Regions from separate parts of the Streptomyces sp. JLBT605 genome, predicted to be linked through region 1. Evidence: riboswitches for the same ligand, from Rfam matches in the RefSeq annotation. Region 1 holds a riboswitch; the other holds the start of a gene.
The links. Region 1 has a riboswitch for glycine ahead of gcvP (aminomethyl-transferring glycine dehydrogenase). Riboswitches for the same ligand answer to the same signal wherever they lie in the genome.
Positions count from the first base shown of each region.

Region 2: linked by a shared signal. The riboswitch ahead of gcvT (glycine cleavage system aminomethyltransferase GcvT) and the one ahead of gcvP (aminomethyl-transferring glycine dehydrogenase) in region 1 are both predicted to bind glycine.

Region 1 covers NZ_CM177087.1:615,128-622,645, reverse strand. Annotated here, with positions in the region: gene AC4BDD_RS02965 (MerR family transcriptional regulator) at 1-378, shown strand, start outside; gene AC4BDD_RS02960 (DNA polymerase IV) at 445-2,040, shown strand; gene AC4BDD_RS02955 (PRC-barrel domain-containing protein) at 2,016-2,333, opposite strand; glycine riboswitch at 2,475-2,582, shown strand; glycine riboswitch at 2,583-2,707, shown strand; gene gcvP (aminomethyl-transferring glycine dehydrogenase) at 2,769-5,654, shown strand; gene AC4BDD_RS02945 (DUF5999 family protein) at 5,772-5,978, opposite strand; gene AC4BDD_RS02940 (hypothetical protein) at 6,496-7,107, opposite strand.
Region 2 covers NZ_CM177087.1:1,781,881-1,789,398, forward strand. Annotated here, with positions in the region: gene AC4BDD_RS08010 (enhanced serine sensitivity protein SseB) at 1-232, opposite strand, end outside; gene AC4BDD_RS08015 (AAA family ATPase) at 329-1,033, opposite strand; glycine riboswitch at 1,246-1,353, shown strand; glycine riboswitch at 1,354-1,457, shown strand; gene gcvT (glycine cleavage system aminomethyltransferase GcvT) at 1,493-2,614, shown strand; gene gcvH (glycine cleavage system protein GcvH) at 2,713-3,090, shown strand; gene glyA (serine hydroxymethyltransferase) at 3,121-4,380, shown strand; gene AC4BDD_RS08035 (L-serine ammonia-lyase) at 4,519-5,901, shown strand; gene AC4BDD_RS08040 (MarR family winged helix-turn-helix transcriptional regulator) at 5,945-6,403, opposite strand; gene AC4BDD_RS08045 (lysophospholipid acyltransferase family protein) at 6,457-7,359, opposite strand; gene AC4BDD_RS08050 (GNAT family N-acetyltransferase) at 7,356-7,518, opposite strand, start outside.

The sequences.
Region 1 (7,518 bases):
GGCTCGGGCACCCAGCGGCTGTACAGCTTCCGGGACGTCGTCGTCCTCAAGATCGTCAAGCGGCTGCTGGACACCGGCGTGTCCTTGCAGAACATCCGCACGGCGGTGCAGCACCTGCGCACCCGCGGCCTGGACGACCTGGCGCGGATGACGCTGATGAGCGATGGCGCGACCGTTTACGAATGCACTTCCCCCGACGAGGTCGTGGCACTGCTCCAGGGCGGCCAGGGCGTCTTCGGAATCGCCGTCGGCGTGGTCTGGCGGGACGTGGAGAGCGCGCTGGATGAGCTGCACGGCGAGCGCATCGACACCGGCGAGACGCTGATCGGCCACAACCCGGCGGACGAGCTGGCGCGGCGGCGCAACCGGGCCGGCTGACGGCGCCCGCACCGCCGCGGGCGGCCTCCCGTCGAATGTCAGTGCCATGCGGCAGCATCGGTAGCTGTGAGGGCCACACCGACGATCCTGCATCTGGACATGGATGCCTTCTTCGCCGCGGCGGAGCAGGCGGCCAAGCCCAGCCTGCGCGGAAAGCCGGTCATCGTCGGCGGGCTCGGGCCGCGCGGTGTGGTCGCCACCGCCTCCTACGAGGCGCGGGTCTTCGGGGTGCGCTCGGCGATGGCCATGGCCCAGGCGCGCCGGCTCTGCCCGAACGCCGCCTATCTCACCCCGCGCTTCTCGCTGTACCGCGAGGTGAGCGGGCGGGTCATGGAGCTGCTGGGCGCACTGTCGCCGCTGGTGGAGCCGCTCAGTCTGGACGAGGCGTTCGTGGACCTGGAGGCGGGCGGCGTCGCCGGCGACGCCGTGGCGGCCCGCGCGGTGGGGGAACGGCTGCGGGCCGACATCCGGCAGGCCACCGGGCTCACCGGCTCGGTGGGGCTGGCGGGCTCCAAGATGCTCGCCAAGATCGCCTCCGAGCAGGCGAAGCCGGACGGCCTGGTCGTCATCGAGCCCGGCACCGAGCGGGAGCTGCTCGGCCCGATGACCGTGCGCACCCTGCCCGGCGTCGGCCCGGCGACCGGGGAGGCGCTGCGCCGGGCGGGCATCCACACGGTCGCCGAGACCCGGGACGCGGGCGAGGCGGAGCTGGTCCGGCTGCTCGGCAGGGCCCACGGCTCCTCGCTGTATGCGATGGCGAACGGATGGGACGACCGCCCGGTCGTCGCGGAGCGGGAGTCGAAATCCGTGTCGGTGGAGGACACCTTCGACGTCGACCTCACCGACCGGACCCGGGTGCAGCTGGAGATCGACCGGCTGGCCGAGCGGTGTGCCCGTCGGCTGCGCGGTGCCGGGCGGTCGGGGCGCACGGTGGTGATCAAGGTGCGGCGGTACGACTTCTCCACGCTCACCCGCTCGGAGACGCTGCGCGGCCCGACCGACGATCCCGCGGTGGTGCGGGAGGCCGCCGCCCGGCTGCTCGAGCAGGTGGACACCACCGCCGGGGTGCGGCTGCTGGGCGTGGGCGTCACCGGCCTCGCCGACTACACCCAGGAGGACCTCTTCGCGCAGGCCGCCCAGGCCGCACAAGCCGTGCAGGTTGCTCAGGTCGCGCACGCCGCGGCGGGTGATCCGCGGGCGACCGGGGCCGCTCCGGCTGCCGCCGGAGCCGAGGCCGCGCCCTCCGCACATGCCGCGGGCACCTCTGAGAGCAGCCAGGACGCCCTGTCCGCTCCGGTCGGCACGTCGATACCGGGGTCGGCTCCGGTGGCGGCGCAGGAGGCCGCTGAGGCGTTCGGAGAAGCGGGCCGCACGCGGCGCTGGCTGCCCGGCTCCGACGTGCGGCACACCGAGTACGGCGACGGCTGGGTGCAGGGCAGCGGGGTCGGCCGGGTCACCATCCGCTTCGAGGGCCCGTGGTCGGCGCCGGGCCGGGTGCGTACCTTCGCCGTCGACGACCCTCGGCTGGAGCCGGCCGATCCGCCCTCCATCCTCGCCCCGACCGGGCCGCACTCGGCCCCGTCGCCCGCCCCGCCGCCGTCCCCGCCGGGGCGCGTCCAGGCCCCGGCGGACGGCGGTCAGCCGGCCACGTCCAGCCCGTAGTGGTGGTAGAGCTGAAGCTCCTGCTCCGGTGAGAGATGGCGGCCCACCCCGAAATCCGGGGCGTCCTTGATCAGACGCCGCTCGAAGGGCACCCGCAGGGCGTCCTCGACGAGCTCGCTCGGCCCCAGCGGCACGAACACATCGCGGCTGAACAGGCCGGTGCGCACCGCCGCCCATTCCGGCTCGCCGGTCGCGTCGTCGAGATACACCTCGTCCACCGTGCCCAGCCGTGTCCCTTCCTGGTCGAATGCCTTGCGCCCGATGAGATGGCGCGGATCGATGTCGGTCTGCACGGTCCCTCCAGCTGACGGCAATGGCTCCCCGTGACACCTACGAAAAGCCAGAACGGTGCAAAAGGCCACTTGAGCGCGGTGCCCGGGGGTTCCCGGCCCGGCCCCGGCGAAACCGGCGCTGGTAGGCTGGCCAGTGGCTGCAGACCCCATGCGGGAGAGTCCTTCGTCGAGATCCCCGGAGATCGTCGGAGGCGCCGAAGGAGCAAATCCTCCCCGGAATCTCTCAGGCACACGTACCGTGCGGGCGAGGTCACTCTGGAAAGCAGGGCGGGACTTGGACGAGCACCACTCCGGGACCCTTCCTCACCGACGGTGAAAGCCGGGTCGCCCGCGGCCCGGTGAAGCTCTCAGGTTGAGATGACAGAGGGGGAGGCCGTCCGGGTACCCGCGCCGTGGTGCCCCTCGCAGGTCGCAACGACCAGGAGGCCTCCGCAGATGACCGCCAACCGCATCTCCCTCGCAGCGCTGGAGCGCGGCATTCCGTTCGCCCAGCGCCATATCGGTCCCGACGACGAGGCCCAGGCCAAGATGCTCGCCCAGGTGGGCTTCGGGTCCCTTGACGAACTCACCCAGGTCGCCGTCCCCGACGTCATCAAGAGCACCGAGGCGCTGCGGCTGCCCGAGGCCCGTACCGAGGCCGAGGTGCTCGCCGAACTCCGCGGCCTCGCCGACCGCAACCAGGTCCTCGCCCCCATGATCGGCCTGGGCTACTACGGCACCTTCACCCCGCCGGTCATCCTGCGCAACGTCATGGAGAACCCGGCCTGGTACACCGCCTACACGCCCTACCAGCCGGAGATCTCGCAGGGTCGTCTGGAGGCGCTGCTCAACTTCCAGACCGTCGTCGCCGACCTGACCGGGCTGCCCACCTCCGGTGCCTCGCTGCTCGACGAGGGCACCGCCGCCGCCGAGGCCATGGCGCTGTCCCGCCGGGTCGGCAAGGTCAAGGACGGCGTGTTCCTGATCGACGCCGACTGTCTGCCGCAGACCATCGCGGTCATCGAGACCCGCGCCGAGCCGACCGGCGTCGAGGTGGTCGTCGCCGACCTCTCCGAGGGCATTCCCGCCGAGATCGCCGAGCGCGGCGTCTTCGGTGTGCTGCTCCAGTACCCGGGCGCCTCCGGTGCGGTCCGCGACCCGCGCGCCGTCATCGAGCGGGCGCACGAGCTGGGCGCGATCGTCACCGTCGCCGCCGACCTGCTCTCCCTCACCCTGCTGACCTCGCCCGGTGAGCTGGGCGCGGACATCGCGGTCGGCTCCTCCCAGCGGTTCGGTGTGCCGATGGGCTTCGGCGGCCCGCACGCCGGTTTCATGGCCGTCCGCGACGCCTACGCCCGCAGCCTGCCCGGCCGCCTGGTCGGTGTGTCCGTCGACGCCGACGGCGACCTGGCCTACCGGCTGGCGCTGCAGACCCGCGAGCAGCACATCCGCCGCGAGAAGGCCACCAGCAACATCTGCACCGCGCAGGTCCTGCTCGCGGTGATGGCCGGCATGTACGCCGTCTACCACGGCCCGGAGGGGCTGGCCGGCATCGCCCGCCGTACCCACCGGTACGCCGCGGTGCTCGCCGCCGGTCTGCGGGCTTCAGGCGTCGAGGTGGTGCCCGGAGCGTTCTTCGACACCCTCACCGCGCGGGTGCCCGGCCGCGCCGCCGAGGTCGTGGCCGCGGCCCGCGAGGCCGGGGTCAACCTGCGACTCACCGACGCCGACCACGTCGGCATCGCCTGCGACGAGACCACCACCCGCGCGCAACTGGCCGCCGTGTGGACCGCCTTCGGTGTGAGCGGCGACGTCGACGCGCTGGACGCGGCCACCGAGGACGCGCTGCCGGCCGCGCTGCTGCGCACCGACGCGTACCTCACCCACCCGGTCTTCCACCAGCACCGCTCCGAGACCGCGATGCTGCGCTACCTGCGCCGCCTCGCCGACCGGGACTACGCGCTGGACCGGGGCATGATCCCGCTCGGCTCCTGCACCATGAAGCTCAACGCCACCACCGAGATGGAGCCGGTCACCTGGCCGGAGTTCGGCGCGCTGCACCCCTTCGCGCCGGTCGAGCAGGCCGAGGGCTACCTGACGCTCATCCACGAGCTCGAGGAGCGGCTGGCCGAGATCACCGGCTACGACAAGGTCTCCCTCCAGCCCAACGCCGGTTCGCAGGGCGAGCTCGCGGGTCTGCTGGCCGTCCGGGCGTACCACCGGGCCAATGGCGACGAGCAGCGCACCGTGTGCCTGATCCCCTCCTCCGCGCACGGCACCAACGCCGCCAGCGCCGTGATGGCCGGCATGAAGGTCGTGGTGGTGAAGACCGGCGAGGACGGCGAGGTGGACACCGCCGACCTGCACGCCAAGATCGACAAGCACCGCGACGAGCTGGCCGTGCTGATGGTCACCTACCCCTCCACGCACGGCGTGTTCGAGGAGCACATCACCGAGATCTGCGCCGCCGTGCACGAGGCCGGCGGGCAGGTGTACGTGGACGGCGCCAACCTCAACGCGCTGGTGGGCCTGGCCGGGCCGGGCAAGTTCGGCGGCGACGTCTCGCACCTGAACCTGCACAAGACGTTCTGCATCCCGCACGGCGGCGGCGGCCCGGGCGTCGGCCCGGTCGCGGTCCGCGAGCACCTGGCCCCCTACCTCCCCAACCACCCGCTGCAGCCGACCGCCGGTCCGGCCACCGGTGTCGGGCCGATCTCGGCCGCGCCGTGGGGCTCGGCGGGCATCCTGCCGATCTCCTGGTCGTACGTCCGGCTGATGGGCGGGGAGGGCCTCAAGCGGGCCACCCAGGTCGCGGTGCTGAGCGCCAACTACATCGCCAAGCGCCTGGAGCCGCACTACCCGGTGCTCTACACCGGCCCCGGCGGCCTGGTCGCGCACGAGTGCATCATCGACCTGCGCCCGCTCACCAAGGCCACCGGTGTGACGGTCGACGACGTCGCCAAGCGGCTGATCGACTACGGCTTCCACGCGCCGACGATGTCCTTCCCGGTGGCCGGCACGCTGATGATCGAGCCGACCGAGAGCGAGGACCTCGCCGAGCTGGACCGCTTCTGCGAGACGATGATCGCCATCCGCGAGGAGATCGAGAAGGTCGGCTCGGGGGAGTGGGCCAAGGACGACAACCCGCTTCGGAACGCGCCGCACACCGCGGCCGCGCTGGGCGGCGAGTGGACGCACGGCTACAGCCGCGAGGAAGCGGTCTTCCCGGCCGGGGTCTCGGCCGCCGACAAGTACTGGCCGCCGGTGCGCCGTATCGACGGTGCCTTCGGCGACCGCAACCTGGTCTGCTCCTGCCCGCCGCTGGAGGAGTACGACGCCTGATGCGGGCGGGTGGTCGGCATCGGCGCTGACATGCGCGGGGGCCGGTTCGGCGGTGACGCCGGGCCGGCCCCTTGGTGTCTCGCCGCGTCCCCGCGGCGTGTGGTGCTGTGCCGCCCGCTAGGCGGCGGTCATGATGTGCGCCGCCGCGAGCGGGCGGTGCGGTGCGATGATCTGCCCGTCCGGCAGCAACTCGCCGGTGTCCTCGAAGAACAGGACGCCGTTGCACAGCAGGCTCCAGCCCTGCTCCGGGTAGTGCGCCACGGCACGCGCGGCTTCCCGGTCGGCGGAGTCAGCGGATGGGCACGGTGGCTGGTGCTGGCACATGGAAGGGTTCTTTCGCTGCGATGTGGTGACTGTCCTGCGGCTCGATGCCTCGTTCATGGCCGCCCCCCGTTTGTCGGTCGGCTTGTCGGTCCTGGTGTCGCCCTGCGGGCTTGGTCCCAGTCTTGCTCTGTGGCCGTGATTCCGCAGGGATTTCGCGGCAGCGGTACTCGCTGGAATAGGACGCGTCACCCGTGCGGACGGTTCAGCGGAACCGTACGGCCTCTTCGGGGGGTTCCGCATGACCCGCAATGACTAGCCCACCCGTCGCCCGCCACCACCCTTCCAAGGATGCGCTCCGCGCCCACCTCTCCCGTCGCCCGCCACCACCCTTCCAAGGAAGCGCTCCGCGCCCTCACCCACCACCACCCTTCCCAGGGAAACGGGTCGCGCCCACCTCTCCCGTCGCCCGCGGGCGTGCCAAGCGCCCCGCGCGGGTCGGGAAGTCCCGGGGCGCGGGGCGCTGATGGTGTCTCTTCGGCGGTCGGGCGGGTGGGGTGAGTGCGGCGTCGTCGGCTCCTCAGGCCGGCGAGCCGAGTAGTGGGCCGGGCAGCGCGCCGGGCAACGTGCGCCGGGTCATCCGCAGCGTCAGTACCGGCAGCAGCTCGGCGGCCAGGTGCCGGCGGTGCGCGGCGATGCCGGGCGGCGCGGGCGCGAGCGGCACCAGCAGGTCACCCGGCGCGGGGGCTCCCTCGGCCGGGTCCGCGCCGGGCTCGCCGTGCAGCCACAGCGTGAGCATGTAGAGCTCGGGCACCGACAGCAGCCGGGGCTGGTAGGCGGTCGGCAGCGAGTCGGCCTGCCGCAGCGCCTGTTCGGTGGAGGCGACGTACGGGCCCTCGCTGAACCGGGAGAACGCCCAGCCGTCCGGGGTGACCATGGCCTCGGCGACGGCGACACAGCGATCGCCGCAGCGGATCAGGAACCGCCAGCCGGCCAGCCGGGTGCGGGGCGGGGCGCCGGGCTCGGTCACACCCTCCAACACATGGACCGGCAGCGGCGCTTCGACGGTGAACGGCCCGGACAGCAGGCGGAGCGCGGGGGTGCGGGCCTCGGTCACGGCTGTGGGGGAGCCGAGAGCGGTGAGGACGCTGCGCAGGGCGGGTGCGGGAGCCGATGGGGCATGCAGCGGCATGATGGGTCGCCTCTCACTTCGGAGACACGGTGGTGCGGGGCGGGTCGGGTGCGGACGGCGCTGTCAGCTGTGCGGGTCAGAGGAAGGCCGGGACCAGGCCACCGGGCGTCAACTCTCTGCCCTCTTCGCAAAGTTTATACGACACGTGTTCCCCCGAGGTTTCCGCTAGTCGCTTCCCAAATTACCGGCAAGGGTTTTTCAGGTCCGGTGCGGCGAGAGGTTTTCGCCAAATATGTTCCCTGCGCACGGACCTGACCTCGGCTTCTGTGGCCGAAGCGGTAGGCCGATTCCGGTCGGTGTTTTTCACCAGAACATTTGCGGCCTTTCGGGGCAATGCGTCGTGCGCACTCCGCCGTGCTTGTGTGCACTCGCGCAGAGCCTACCGTCCGGGCGGTGTGCGCGGGGCGTTAT
Region 2 (7,518 bases), 1.2 Mb from region 1:
GGAACTGCTGCTCGGAGCTGAACACCGGGACGTACGCGGCGCCTTCCAGCTCGATGGTCGCCAGGTCCAGGTCAGGGCTGTCCGGGCCACCGCCCTTGGGCAGCGGGACCCACACCTGGCTGCGGCCGAGCACCTCGACGATACGGGCGCCGGCGCCGGGGACGTCGAGCGAAGCGGCGAGGACGTCTTCGAGTTCGTTGGCGGGGAAGCCGCCGAGGTCACTGATGCTCATGTCGTCCAACCGCCGAATCGTCCAACCTGCACAGCACCCTAACGGCTCAGCCGCGACCGATCATCCCGCGGCCCGGCCCATACGAAGACGTCCGGCTCATTCGAAGACGATGTCACGCAGGGCGTTCACCGCGGGGCGGTCCAGCAGCACCACCGAAGCGCAGCCGCGCGGCGCCCGGCCGAGCTCGGCGTCCGCCACCAGGCGCCGCACCGCCTGACGGTGCCGCCGGAAGGCACGCCCGGAGACCCCGCGGCCGCGGGTGGCCTGTCCGTCCAGCGCGACCGCGGGCGGTACGTCCACCAGCAGCATGTGCAGCGTCCGGCCGCGGCGCCGGGCGTGCCGGGCCAGCCAGCGGCGCACCCAGGCCGGGGTGCCGCAGTCGTGCACCACCACGCTCGCCCCGGAGCGCAGCGCGCGGCGCAGCCCGGCGAAGTGCGCCAGCCGGACCAGCGGGCGGTAGAGGGAGTAGGGGAGCCGGTCGGGCAGCCGGGCCTCCCAGCGCTCACGGGTGTCGTGGGAGTCGATCCGCAGCACCGGGCCGCCGCGCAGGTCCAGCGGGGCCACGGTCCGCTGCATCAGGGTGCTCTTGCCGCTGCCCGGCAGCCCGGAGGCGACGACGAGGTCTCCGGCCGGGTAGCGCAGCTCCGCCACCCCCGGCGCCCCGGCCGCCGGGGTGCCGCGCAGGTCGCGCACCGCCCGGCCGGGCACCGGCCGGAACGCCGCCGGGCGCGGCGCGGCCGGGCGGCCGGGGAGCCGGGCCGGCTCCCTGCCCGTCCGCTGGATCCTGCGCTGCCCCTGCACCGTGATCGTCTCCTCAGGGGGTGTCCGACCGTTCTCCGCAGCGTCGCAATCCACGGCGACCCACCGGACACCCCCTAGGGGGTCCGGTCACCGCGGCCTACCCGAAGAGTGTCAAGGAACGGTAATGAAAGACAAGGACACCGATTCCGGACCGGGGGTTCCCTTGTGGCGGGCACATGCGATGATGTGCGCGCAACTGCATACCGGCCGCTTGAATCCGCGCGGGAGAGTCCCCGGCCCGGCACACCTGCCGAGCACCGGGGCGCCGAAGGAGCAAGTCCTCCCTTGAATCTCTCAGGCCCCGATACCGCGCGGGCGAGGCAGATCTGAAAAGCGAGCCGCCGCGGTGGCTCCACCGAAGGTGCAAATCGGACCCCTCGGGGTCACGGTGAAGCTCTCAGGTTCCGATGACAGATGGGGAGAAACCTCACCCATTCGCATCGCTGGGAGCTACGAGACATGACAGACGCCCCACGCCACACAGCCCTGGACGCGACCCATCGCGGGCTCGGGGCCACCATGACCGACTTCGCGGGCTGGGACATGCCGCTGCGCTACGGCAGCGAGCGGGACGAGCACAACGCGGTCCGCACCCGCGCGGGCCTGTTCGACCTGTCCCACATGGGCGAGATCACCCTCACCGGCCCGCAGGCCGGCCAGGCGCTGGACTACGCGCTGGTCGGCAACATCGGCGCGCTGGCCGTCGGCCGGGCCCGGTACACCATGATCTGCGACGCGGACGGCGGCATCCTGGACGACCTGATCGTCTACCGGCTGGCCGACGAGGAGTTCATGGTCGTGGCCAACGCCTCCAACGCCCAGGTGGTGCTGGACGCGGTGACCGAGCGGGCCGCGGGCTTTGAGACCACGGTGCGCGACGACCGCGACGCGTACGCGCTGATCGCCGTGCAGGGCCCCGCCTCCCCCGGCATCCTGGCCAGTGTGACCGACGCCGACCTGGACGGGCTGAAGTACTACGCCGGGCTGCCGGGGACGGTCGCCGGGGTCTCCGCGCTGATCGCCCGCACCGGCTACACCGGCGAGGACGGCTTCGAGCTGTTCGTGGACCCGGCGGACGCCGAGAAGCTGTGGCAGGCGCTGACCGAGGCGGGCGCGGAGGCCGGGCTGGTGCCGTGCGGGCTGTCCTGCCGGGACACCCTGCGCCTGGAGGCGGGCATGCCGCTGTACGGGCACGAGCTGACCACCTCCACCACCCCGTTCGACGCGGGTCTGGGCCGGGTGGTGAAGTTCGACAAGGCGGGCGACTTCGTCGGCCGCGCGGCGCTGGAGGCGGCCGCCGAGCGCGCCGCGGCCAACCCGCCGCGCAAGCTGGTCGGGCTGATCGCCTCAGGCCGCCGGGTGCCGCGCGCCGGGTTCTCGGTGGTGTCCGCCGACGGCACGGTGATCGGCGAGGTGACCTCCGGTGCCCCGTCGCCGACCCTGGGCAAGCCGATCGCGATCGCCTATGTGGACGCGGCGTACGCCGAGCCGGGCAGCGAGGGCGTCGCGGTGGACATCCGCGGCAGCCACGAGCCGTACGAGGTCGTGGCGCTCCCGTTCTACAAGCGGCAGCGCTCCTGACCCGCAGGCGGACGCAGTCTGGTGACGACTTCGTCACCTTGTCCCACCAGTCAAGACCGACGGCATATCCACACCCTCGCATCCAGGAGAATTCAGTCATGAGCAACCCCCAGCAGCTTCGCTACAGCAAGGAGCACGAGTGGCTGTCGCCCGCCGAGGACGGCGTGTCGACGGTCGGCATCACCCAGCACGCGGCCGGCGCGCTCGGTGACGTGGTCTTCGTCCAGCTTCCGGAGGTCGGTGCCCAGGTCGAGGCCGGCGAGACCTGTGGTGAGCTGGAGTCCACCAAGTCCGTGAGCGACCTCTACTCGCCGGTATCCGGTGAGGTCACCGAGATCAACGAGGACGTCGTCAACGACCCGGCGCTGGTGAACTCCGCCCCCTTCGAGGGCGGCTGGCTCTTCAAGGTCCGGCTGTCCGAGGAGGCCCCGGCCGACCTGCTCTCCGCCGACGAGTACACCGACTTCGCCAGCTGACCCGCCGCTCCTCACCTGATCGGGATTTCGATGTCGCTTCTCAACAGCTCCCTGCATGAGCTCGACCCGGATGTCGCAGCCGCCGTCGACGCCGAGCTCCACCGCCAGCAGTCCACCCTGGAGATGATCGCGTCGGAGAACTTCGCTCCGGTCGCCGTCATGGAGGCCCAGGGATCGGTCCTCACCAACAAGTACGCCGAGGGCTACCCCGGCCGCCGGTACTACGGCGGCTGCGAGCACGTCGATGTCGTCGAGCGCATCGCCATCGACCGGATCAAGGCGCTCTTCGGCGCCGAGGCGGCCAATGTCCAGCCGCACTCCGGGGCCCAGGCGAACGCGGCCGCGATGTTCGCGCTGCTCTCCCCCGGCGACACCATCCTGGGTCTGAACCTCGCCCACGGCGGGCACCTCACCCACGGCATGAAGATCAACTTCTCCGGCAAGCTGTACAACGTGGTGCCCTACCACGTGGACAGCGAGACCGGCCAGGTCGACATGGACGAGGTCGAGCGCCTCGCCAAGGAGAGCCGCCCGAAGCTGATCATCGCCGGCTGGTCCGCCTACCCGCGCCAGCTGGACTTCGCCGCCTTCCGCCGGATCGCGGACGAGGTCGGCGCGTACCTGATGGTCGACATGGCGCACTTCGCGGGTCTGGTGGCGGCCGGGCTGCACCCCAACCCGGTGCCGCACGCCCACGTCGTCACCACCACCACCCACAAGACCCTCGGCGGTCCGCGCGGCGGTGTGATCCTCTCCACCCAGGAGCTGGCCAAGAAGATCAACTCCGCGGTCTTCCCCGGTCAGCAGGGCGGCCCGCTGGAGCACGTCATCGCGGCGAAGGCGGTGTCCTTCAAGGTCGCGGCGTCGGAGGAGTTCAAGGAGCGCCAGCAGCGCACCCTGGAGGGCGCGAAGATCATCGCCGAGCGCCTCACCCAGGAGGACGTGCGCGAGGCGGGCGTGGACGTGCTCTCCGGCGGCACGGACGTGCACCTGGTCCTGGTGGACCTGCGCAACTCCGAGCTGGACGGCCAGCAGGCCGAGGACCGGCTCCACGAGATCGGCATCACGGTCAACCGGAACGCCATCCCGAACGACCCGCGGCCCCCGATGGTCACCTCGGGCCTGCGGATCGGCACCCCGGCGCTGGCCACCCGCGGCTTCACGGCGGACGACTTCCGCGAGGTCGCGGACATCATCGCCGAGGCGCTCAAGCCGGCCCGGGAGACCGAGCCGCTGAAGGCGCGGGTCACCGCGCTCGCCGAGAAGCACCCGCTGTACCCCGGGCTGTAATCACAGCTCCGGCCGTTCGACACCGGGCACCGCGCACACTGGATGGTGCGCGCGGTGCCCTGGTGCCCGCCGCACACCCCCCGCGGTCAGGCACCGCACGCACCACCGCCCACCCAGCAGACAAAGGGGTCCGCCACCGTGGCCATCTCCGTCTTCGACCTCTTCTCCATCGGCATAGGGCCGTCCAGCTCGCACACCGTCGGCCCGATGCGAGCGGCCCGGATGTTCGTCAGCCGCCTGAAGAAGGACGGCCTCCTCGCGCAGACGGCATCGGTCCGCGCGGAACTCTTCGGCTCCCTCGGCGCCACCGGGCACGGCCATGGCACGCCCAAGGCCGTCCTGCTCGGCCTGGAGGGCCACTCCCCGCGCACGGTCGATGTGGAGACCGCCGACGACGAAGTCGAGCGGATCCGCGCCACCAAGCGGCTGCGGCTGCTGGGCGCCGAGATCGGCGCCGCGCACGAGATCCCCTTCGACGAGCCGACGGAGCTGATCCTGCACCGCCGCCGCTCGCTGCCCTACCACGCCAACGGCATGACCCTCTTCGCCTACGACGCCGAGGGCCTGCCGCTGCTGGAGAAGACCTACTACTCGGTCGGCGGCGGCTTCGTCGTCGACGAGGACGCGGTCGGCCAGGACCGGATCAAGCTCGACGACACCGTGCTGAAGTACCCCTTCCGCACCGGCGACGAGCTGCTGCGGCTGTGCCGCGAGACCGGCCTGTCGATCTCCGCGCTCATGCTGGAGAACGAGAAGGCGTGGCGCACCGAGGAGGAGATCCGCGAGGGTCTGCTGGAGATCTGGCGCGTGATGCAGGCATGCGTGGCCCGCGGCATCTCCCGCGAGGGCATCCTGCCCGGCGGGCTGAAGGTCCGCCGCCGCGCCGCCCAGTCCGCCCGCCAGCTGCGCGCCGAGGGCGACCCGATGGCGCACGCCATGGAGTGGGTCACCCTCTACGCGATGGCGGTCAACGAGGAGAACGCCGCCGGCGGCCGGGTGGTCACCGCCCCGACCAACGGCGCGGCCGGCATCATCCCCGCCGTCCTGCACTACTACCTCAACTTCGTCCCGGGCGCCGACGAGGACGGCGTGGTCCGCTTCCTCCTCGCCGCGGGCGCCATCGGCATGCTCTTCAAGGAGAACGCCTCCATCTCCGGCGCCGAGGTCGGCTGCCAGGGCGAGGTCGGCTCGGCCTGCTCCATGGCCGCCGGCGGCCTGGCCGAGGTGCTGGGCGGCTCCACCGAGCAGGTGGAGAACGCCGCCGAGATCGGCATGGAGCACAACCTGGGCCTGACCTGCGACCCGGTCGGCGGCCTGGTCCAGATCCCGTGCATCGAGCGGAACGGCATGGCCGCGGTCAAGGCCGTCACCGCCGCCCGCATGGCCCTGCGCGGCGACGGCCGGCACCACGTCTCCCTCGACAAGGTCATCAAGACCATGAAGGAGACCGGCGCCGACATGAAGGTCAAGTACAAGGAGACGGCGCGGGGCGGACTCGCGGTCAACGTCATCGAGTGCTGACCGGATCGCGGCCGGGCCACGGCTCGGCCGCGGCCCGCGGACGCTAGTGGTGCCAGGCGCGCCCGCCGGTGTTGTGGATGAACCGCTGCAGCACCTTCAGGGTGGTCAGGTACTCCTCGTCGGAGATGCCCGCGTGCCGTTCCGTCCACAGCTCCTTCTGGAGGGCCGCGGCCTGGTCGTAGAAGGCCCTGCCCTCGGCTGTGATGCCGAGGCGCCCCTCGGGGTCTTCGGTGATCCAGCCCTGGGCGATGGTCTCGTCGATCTCCGACTCCATGGTTTCCGCGCCCGTGTCGAGGTAGTTCCGCAGCATGCGGGACACCTCGTCACGGGTCCTGACCGTGTCGGCCAGTGCGACCTGCGCGAGGACCCACCACTGCGGCTGGGTGGTGCCGATCTCGGCGAGGGCGGCCCGGGTGCGGGTGATGACGGCGTGGTAGGCGGCCCAACTCCAGTAGCCGATGGGCTGCTGGATCAGTTCGGCGTCGTTGTGCGAGTACTCCATGGCCGGTCCCTCTTGTCTGCTTGAGCTGGTTCGACAAGATCGACGGTAGAACCTCAACCTGACTTCAGGTCAAGGTGCTTCGGCCGGGTGCCGCCTCGTTCGGCCGAGCTGCCCGCCACCGCGGCCCGGGCCTGGGCGGCCAGGGCGCGGCGGTCGTGAAGGCCGGGCACCGGGTGCAGCGGCGGGTGGACGGTCAGGCGGGCGGTGAGGTCCGCGGCGCGCAGCACCCGGCGCAGCGAGCCTGCGAAGTCCTCGTCGCCGAGGAAGGCGGCCACCGTGGTCGGGTCGCGGCGCTGGAAGTACTCCAAGGTCACCGGCCGGATGGGGGCGCCCGCGTCGAGGGCGGCCTGGAAGGTGGCCCGGCGGAACGGGCCGCCGGTTCCGTGACACCAGGTGACGCCCTGTGGGAAGACCATCAGTGAGGTGCCGGAGCGCAGCAGGGCGGCCATCCGGGCGACGGTGGCTGGCAGTTCGCGCAGGCTGTCGCGGTCGATGAAGAGGGTGCCCGCGCGCCTGACCAGCCCGCCGAGCAGCGGCCACTGCCCCACCTGGCGTTTGGCGAGCATGGTGACGGGCTCGACGGCGAGCAGGGCGATGACGTCGACCCAGGAGATGTGGTTGGCGACCACCAGGGTGCCGGTTTCCGGGGTGCCGGTTCCGCCGGGCACGCTCAGCCGGACGCCGCCCCTCAGGTCCGCGCTCGGCGGGCCGTCCCAGGCGCCCGCGCCCGGCGGGCCGCACCGGAGCTCCAGGCCGATGCCGAGGGCGTCCAGCACCGCTTCGGCGCGCCCTCGCAGCACCGCGGGATCGGCGAGCCGGCCGGAGTCCGCGGCGGCCCCGGCGACCACCCGGGTCAGCGCCGCCGAGCGGCGCAGCGCGGTGGCGGCCGGCACCCGGGCGGTGTGCGGGCGGACGCAGTCCGGGGTGCACGGGGACCGGGCGGCCCAGACGTTCACCGGGATTCGCCGAGGAAGAAGCGCCGGTATCGGTCGCTGAGCCGCTCGGTGTCGAGGATGACGAAGAAGTCGGCGTCGTCGAAGTCCTTCTCGTGCTGGGGCGACCCGCACATCCAGGCGCCGACGCGCAGATAGCCGCGGAGCAGCGGCGGCAGCGCG